DNA from 2 places in the Isoptericola sp. NPDC055881 genome. Region 1 is predicted to be linked to the other one. Evidence: riboswitches for the same ligand, from Rfam matches in the RefSeq annotation. Region 1 holds a riboswitch; the other holds the start of a gene.

What was found. A riboswitch is a leader RNA that binds a small molecule or an ion and turns the genes downstream of it on or off. The one in region 1 is predicted to bind ZMP and ZTP.
Region 2: another riboswitch for ZMP and ZTP. It lies ahead of purH (bifunctional phosphoribosylaminoimidazolecarboxamide formyltransferase/IMP cyclohydrolase); the one in region 1 lies ahead of glyA (serine hydroxymethyltransferase).

Annotation. Positions count from the first base shown of each region.
Region 1 is NZ_JBSHCR010000057.1:22,487-26,316, reverse strand. It holds gene ACWGKI_RS15955 (bifunctional 5,10-methylenetetrahydrofolate dehydrogenase/5,10-methenyltetrahydrofolate cyclohydrolase) at 1-289, opposite strand, end outside; gene glyA (serine hydroxymethyltransferase) at 286-1,569, opposite strand; ZMP/ZTP riboswitch at 1,651-1,738, opposite strand; gene ACWGKI_RS15945 (ABC transporter substrate-binding protein) at 2,235-3,602, shown strand; gene ACWGKI_RS15940 (carbohydrate ABC transporter permease) at 3,722-3,830, shown strand, end outside.
Region 2 is NZ_JBSHCR010000101.1:7,166-10,995, forward strand. It holds gene ACWGKI_RS19570 (MFS transporter) at 1-177, shown strand, start outside; gene ACWGKI_RS19575 (SDR family NAD(P)-dependent oxidoreductase) at 302-1,342, opposite strand; gene ACWGKI_RS19580 (TetR/AcrR family transcriptional regulator) at 1,421-1,993, shown strand; ZMP/ZTP riboswitch at 2,021-2,108, shown strand; gene purH (bifunctional phosphoribosylaminoimidazolecarboxamide formyltransferase/IMP cyclohydrolase) at 2,144-3,766, shown strand.

The sequences.
Region 1 (3,830 bases):
GGATGAGGACCGAGTCGACGTCGTCGGCGTCGTTCATCTCCCGCACCGCCGCGAGGACGTCCGCCTGGGTGGCGTCCTGCGGCAGGTGGATGTGCGGGGAGGTGAACCCGAGCTCGGTCGCCTTGTCCATCTTCATCCGGATGTAGCCGGCGCTCGCCGAGTCGTCCCCGACGAGGATCGTGCCCAGGCCGGGCCGGTGCCCGGCGGCGACGAGCGCGTCGATCCGCGGCCCGAGGTCCTCGAAGACGGCCTCGGCGACCGGCTTGCCCGGCAGCAGCCGCGCGGTCACTGGGACAGCCCGGGATAGAGCGGGAAGTCGGCCGTGAGCTTCGCGACGCGTGCGGCGAGGGCGTCGACGTCGGCGGAGGCGCCGTCGCGCAGGGCGACGGCGATGATGTCCGCGACCTCGGTGAACTCGGCGTCGCCGAACCCGCGGGTGGCGAGCGCGGGGGTGCCGATCCGCAGGCCGGAGGTCACGCGCGGCGGGCGCGGGTCGAACGGCACGGCGTTCCGGTTCACGGTGATGCCCGCGTCGTGCAGGAGGTCCTCCGCCTGCTGGCCGTCGAGCGACGAGTGCCGCAGGTCCACCAGCACCAGGTGCACGTCCGTGCCGCCGGTGAGGACGGAGACGCCCTGCTCCGCGACGTCCGCCTGGGACAGACGCTCGGCGATGATCCGCGCGCCGCGCAGCGTGCGCTCCTGGCGGTCCTTGAAGGCGTCCGTGCCCGCGACCTTGAACGCCACGGCCTTGGCCGCGATCACGTGCATGAGCGGGCCGCCCTGCTGGCCCGGGAACACGGCCGAGTTGATCTTCTTGGCGTGCTCCTCCTTGCTCAGGATGAAGCCGGAGCGGGGGCCGCCGATGGTCTTGTGCACCGTGGAGCTGACGACGTCGGCGTGGGGCACGGGGCTGGGGTGCAGCCCGGCGGCCACCAGGCCGGCGAAGTGCGCCATGTCCACCCACAGCTTGGCGCCGACCTCGTCCGCGACCTCGCGGAACGCGGCGAAGTCGAGCTGGCGCGGGTACGCGGACCAGCCGGCGATGATGACGTCCGGGCGGTGCTCGAGGGCACGCTTGCGCACCTCGTCCATCTCGATGCGGTACGACTGCGGGTCCACGCCGTAGGCGCCGACGTCGTACAGCTTGCCGGAGAAGTTGATCTTCATGCCGTGCGTGAGGTGGCCGCCGTGCGCCAGCTCCAGGCCGAGGATCTTGTCGCCGGCGTTGATGAGGGCGTGCAGCACGGCCGCGTTGGCCTGTGCGCCGGAGTGCGGCTGCACGTTGGCGGCCTCGGCGCCGAACAGGTCCTTGGCGCGGGCGATCGCGAGGTTCTCCGCGATGTCGACCTGCTCGCAGCCGCCGTAGTAGCGGCGGCCGGGGTAGCCCTCGGCGTACTTGTTCGTCAGGACGGAGCCCTGCGCCTGCAGCACGGCACGCGGGACGAAGTTCTCGCTGGCGATCATCTCGAGGGTGTCGCGCTGGCGGGCCAGCTCCCCGTCGAGGACGGCCGCGATCTCCGGGTCGAGCTCGGCCAGGGGCGCGTTGAACGTGGGGTCGGGAGTGCTCATCAGGCGTTCTCCTGCTGTGTCGGACGGCGGTCGGACGGGCCTGGCTCCCTGTCAGGGTGCCGGACCATCATGTCAATCGAGCGACCGGGCCCAGGCGAACGACCCGTCGTCTGCACAGCGCGTCGCTCCCCGGTGGTGATCCACCTGTACGCCAGTCGCGACCCTCGCGATCCTAGCCGATCCGATCGGCCCGGTCCCCTGCCGACCGCGAGGGAGTCGGACTCCCGCCGAGGTAGTTCCACCCTCGCCGAGGTAGTCGCGAACTTGCCGAGGTAGTCGGACCCGCGCCGAGGTAGTCCCGAACCTGCCGAGGTAGTCGAGAGCTCGGCGAGGTAGCGCGGGACACCAGGTTCCGCGAACTACCTCGGCACGGTCTGAACTACCTCGGCACTACCCCGGACTACCTCGCCGAGGTCTGAACTACCTCGGCACGGTCTGAACTACCTCGGCGCGGTGTGGACTACCTCGGCGCGGGCCGGGCGGCCGCGGTCCTGTGCCATGTCGGTCCTGTGCCATGTTCATCGTTGCAGACGCGTGACCTGGGCCACTTGACCCCGACGCGCGAGGCGTGCCACATTGGGCGCCGTCGATGGCTCTTCATCGATGTAAACGCACCGGGGCGACGCCGCGCCGGACGCGTCCCGGATCTCCGAGAGGACCCCGTGATGAGGAAGTCACGCCTGATCGCCGGCATCGTCACAGCCGTGGTGGCCGCCGGTACCGTCACCGCCTGCAGCTCCGGCAGCGGGAGCGGCTCCGACGACGACACGCTCACCTTCATGTTCCGTGGTGGCGACGACGAGAAGAAGGCCTACCAGGAGGCCATCGACCGGTTCACCGAGGACACCGGCGTCAAGGTGAAGATGATCGTCACCTCCGCGGACCAGTACGCGCAGAAGCTCCAGGCCGCCGTCGCGGGCAACAAGGTCCCCGACGTGTTCTACATCGAGCAGGCCAGCCTGCAGTCCTACGTCAGCTCCGGCGTCCTCATGGACATCACCGACGAGGTCGCCGACCAGGGCGTGGACCTGGACAACATCTGGCCCTACGGCGTCGACTCCTACCGGTTCGACGGGAAGACCCAGGGCACCCCGGACGGCAAGCTGTACGGCCTGCCCAAGGACATCGGCCCGTTCGCGTTCGGCTACAACGCCGACATGCTGAAGAAGGCCGGCATCGACCGTCCCGACCCGGACAAGCCCCTGACCTGGGACGAGTGGCTCAAGATCTGCCAGGAGCTCACCCAGGACACCGACGGCGACGGCAAGACCGACCAGTGGGGCACCGGCCTCAACGTGCAGTGGAACTCGCAGTCCTTCGTGTGGAGCAACGGCGGCGACTGGACCAACCCCGACCACACCCAGGTCACCGTCGACACCCCCGAGTTCGCCGAGGCGATCCAGTTCATCGCCGACCTCACCACCAAGTACGGCGTCACGCCGAACCCCGAGCAGGCGCAGACCCTCGACACCTACCAGCGCTTCATGGCCGGCGAGATCGGGTTCTTCCCCGTCGGGCCGTGGGACATGAGCGTCTACAACGACCTCGACTTCGAGTACGACCTCATGCCCTGGCCCGTCGGCAAGACCGGCAAGCCGGCGACGTGGGTCGGCTCGCTCGGCATCGGCGTCTCGAACACGACCGACCTGCCCGAGGACGCCGTGAAGCTGGCCACCTACCTGTCCACGGACGAGGCCGCGCAGCAGACGCTGGTCGACGCCAACGTCCAGATCCCGAACCGCATCGACACGGCGAAGACGTGGGCGGCCGAGGCGGACGAGGACGACACGCTCAAGCCCAAGAACCGCCAGGAGTTCCTCGACATCGCCGAGGACTACGGGCGGGAGATGCCGGCGTCGTTCACCTACGGCGCCGAGTGGTACGACGAGCTGTGGGTCGGCATCCAGCCCGTGCTCGACGGCAAGCAGACCGCCGCCGACTACCTCGCCGAGGTGCAGCCGCGCATGCAGGACCTGCTCGACCAGTCGAACACCCAGGCCGAGCAGGCCGCGGCGGCCGGCTCCGCCCCGTGACGACCGCCTCCCGCGCTCGCCGCTGACGCCTGCGCCCCGACGCCCCCCGCGGCGCGGCCGCCCCTCCCGGGACGGCCGCGCCGCCCTCCCCCGCACGTTCCTGGACGAAGGAGTCTGCGATGACGTCCACCGCACTGCCGGCCACGGCCGGCACCCGCCCCGCGGCGCCGGACCCGGCGCCCGCGCCGCCACGACGCGGCGGGTCCTCGCGGCTCCACCGCTCCGAGA
Region 2 (3,830 bases), on a different contig from region 1:
ATCGCACCGCTGGTCGGCGGCAGCCTCCTCGGGGCGGGCGGCATCGGCGCCGTGCTGTGGACGCTCGTGGCGCTGCTCGCGGTCACCGTCGTGGGGATCGCCCTCGTGCCCTCGCTGTGGCGGGTCGGCACCCCGGACGCCTGGGCCGACGACGCCATCCCGATGCCCGCCGAGTGACCCGGCGAAGCTGTCAGAGCCACGTCACGCGCGAGCATGACGTGGCTCTGACAACTTTCCGTGCGCTCGAGCGGTCAGAGCCAGGCCAGGGCATGCCCGCACCTGGGTCTGACAGCTCGGTCGGTCAGACCGCCGACCAGCCGCCGTCCGACGCGAGGATCGCGCCGTTGAGGTTCACGGCGTCCGTCGACAGCAGGAACGTGATGGACGCGGCGAGGTGCTCCGCCGTCGCGATCCCGGGGATGTTGCCCATGAACCGGCCCAGGCGCGCGCCGCCGAACTCGGCCTGGCCGGGCACCTGGATGCCGGTCGCCACGCCGCCGGGCGCGACGGCGTTCACCTGCACGCCCGTGCCGGCGTACATCACGGCGGACGACTTGGTGAGGCCGACGACGGCGTGCTTCGAGGCCGTGTACGCGGCGCCCGCGGCCGACCCGCGCAGCCCCGCCTCCGAGGCGACGTTGACGATCCGGCCCCGGCCCGCGGCGAGCATCCCGGGCAGGACGGCGCGCATGAGGCGCATCGTGCCGTCGACGTTCACGCGCATCACGCGCTCCCACATCGCGTCGGTGAGCTCGTGCACCGCGCCCATGTCGTCCATGATCCCGGCGACGTTCGCGAGCGCGTCGACCCGGTCGCCCGCCGCGCGCACGATCTCCTCGACCGACGCGGCGGACGTGATGTCGCCCGCGACGGTCACGACCTCCGCGTCCGGCAGGGTCGCGGCGAGCTCGTCGAGCTTCTCCATCGCCAGGTCGACGGCGACCACGCGGCCGCCCTCGCGCGCCACGCGGGCGGCGACCGCCCGGCCGATGCCGGAGGCGGCACCCGTGACGACGACGGTCTGGCCGGTGAAGCGGCCGGGGGTGACCTGCTCGGTCCACGGGGCCGGCGCGGACGTGGCACCCGCCGTGCTCCCGGACGCGGTGCCTGGCGCGTCGGCGTCGTCGGGCGCCTGCTCGCGGTAGGCGGCGACGAGGCCGTCGACCATCTCGGCCGGGAACTTGCCGTTCGACAGGGCGACGAGCTGCTCCAGGGGCAGGCTGCGCGCCGGGGCGAGCGCCTCGGCGGAGGCGCCGGCCTGCTCGAGGACGGCGCCGAGGATGCGGCCTCCGACGGGGTGGTCGAGCCACTCGCCGACGGTCGAGGATGCGGACAGGGCCATGGTGCTCTCCTTGATGGCGGTCCCCCGGAGGGGGTCTCAGGTAACCGGACAATGTTGTCCGGTTGATAGTCTATTCCCGTGCCCACCGAACGGAGCAACCCTCGCCCCGCCGCCAGGAGCAACCCCGGGCCCGCGGCCGCCGCACGCAACCGGGCCGCGCTCCTGAGGGCGGCGCACGCGGTCTTCGCCGAGTCCGGCACCGCCGCCCCGCTGAGCTCCGTGGCCCGCCGCGCCGAGGTCGGGCAGGGCAGTCTCTACCGGCACTTCCCGGACCGCGTCGCCCTCGTGGCCGCCGTCGTCGAGGAGAACGTCGCCGAGCTGGAGGCCGCCTCCGCCGACGGCGCCGCCCTGCCCCGCCTGCTCGGGCTCGTGACCCGGCACGCCATCGAGTCCGTGGGTGTCGTCGACCTGCTGGCCGAGGACCGGCCCGGCCGCATGCTCGAGCTGCGCGACCGCGTGGCCGCGGTGCTCGCCGCCCACCACGAGGCGGCGCTCGCGGCGGGTCAGGTGCCCCAGGACGTCGGGGTGGACGACCTCATGCTCGGGGTCGAGCTCGTGGCCGGCGCGCTCACGCGGAGGCCGGCCGGGGAGCGCGCGGCGATGGCCGAGCGCGCCTGGCGCCTGCTCGGGATCGAGGTCGCGCTGCCGTGACCCGGCCCGGCGGCGTTCGGTAGACTCCGCCTCGGCCGTGACTGGCGAGGGTGGGTCACCACCGGGGAGCGGCCGACGTGTCCCGTCATGCGCGCCGCCCGCCTGGGTGCGAGGGTCTTTCCGCGAGAACCCGCACCGAGGAGAAGACACATGTCCGGAGCACCGTCCGCCCCCGACGTCCAGCTCGCCGACGACGCACAGCGCCCCGTGCGGCGCGCGCTGCTGAGCGTCTACGACAAGACCGGCCTCGTCGAGCTGGCCACCGCCCTGCACGCCGCCGGCGTCGAGCTCGTCTCGACCGGCTCGACCGCCGGGAAGATCGCCGACGCCGGCATCCCCGTGACCCGCGTCGAGGAGCTCACCGGCTTCCCCGAGTGCCTCGAGGGCCGCGTGAAGACGCTGCACCCGCGCGTGCACGCCGGCATCCTGGCCGACACCCGCAAGGCCGACCACCTCGCCCAGCTCGCCGACCTCGGCATCGAGACCTTCGAGCTGGTCGTCGTGAACCTCTACCCGTTCGCGGCGACGGTCGCGTCGGGCGCGGGCCCGGACGACGTCGTCGAGCAGATCGACATCGGCGGCCCGTCCATGGTCCGCGCCGCGGCCAAGAACCACCCGAGCGTCGCGGTCGTCGTCGACCCGGCCCGCTACGACGACGTCGTCGCGGCCGTGCAGGGCGGCGGCTTCACGTTCGCGCAGCGCAAGCGGCTCGCCGCCGCGGCGTTCGCCCACACCGCGCAGTACGACGTCGCGGTCTCCTCCTGGTTCGCGAGCTCCTACGCGCCCGACGAGGTCGCGGTCGAGTCGCACCTGCCCGACGTCGCGGGCGCCGCCTTCGAGCGCGCCGCGGTGCTGCGCTACGGCGAGAACCCGCACCAGAAGGCCGCCCTGTACACGCGGACCGACGGTGCGACCGGGCTCGCCCAGGCCACGCAGCTGCACGGCAAGGCGATGAGCTACAACAACTACGTCGACGCCGACGCCGCGTGGCGCGCCGCCCACGACCACGAGGGCCCGGCCGTCGCGATCATCAAGCACGCCAACCCGTGCGGCATCGCCGTCGGAGCCGACGTCGCCCAGGCGCACGCGCGCGCGCACGCGACGGACCCCGTGTCGGCGTACGGCGGCGTGATCGCGGCGAACCGCGTCGTCACGAAGGCCGCGGCCGAGCAGATCGCCCCGGTGTTCACCGAGGTGCTCGTCGCGCCCGGCTTCGAGCCCGAGGCCCTCGAGATCCTCCAGGCCAAGAAGAACCTGCGCCTGCTCGTGGTCGACACCCCGCCGCGCGCCGCTGCGGAGAACCGCCCGATCTCCGGCGGCATGCTCGTCCAGGAGGTCGACCGGTTCCAGGCCGAGGGCGACGACCCCGCCTCCTGGACCCTCGCCGCGGGCGAGGCTGCCGACGAGGCCACGCTGGCGGACCTCGCCTTCGCGTGGAAGGCCGTGCGCGCCGCGAAGTCGAACGCCATCCTGCTCGCCGCGGACGGCGCCGCCGTCGGCATCGGCATGGGTCAGGTCAACCGCGTCGACTCCTGCCGTCTGTCCGTCGAGCGCGCCAACACGCTGGCCGAGGGGCAGGAGCGGGCGCGCGGCGCGGTCGCCGCGTCCGACGCGTTCTTCCCGTTCGCCGACGGCCTGCAGGTGCTGCTCGACGCCGGCGTGCGCGCGGTCGTGCAGCCGGGCGGGTCCATCCGCGACGCCGAGGTGATCGAGGCGGCCCAGGCCGCCGGCGTCACGATGTACCTCACCGGGACGCGCCACTTCGCGCACTGACCCGCACCGGGCCGCAACGAGCGTGCTGACTTGATCCTCAAACAGCGTTCTTGAGGATCAAGTC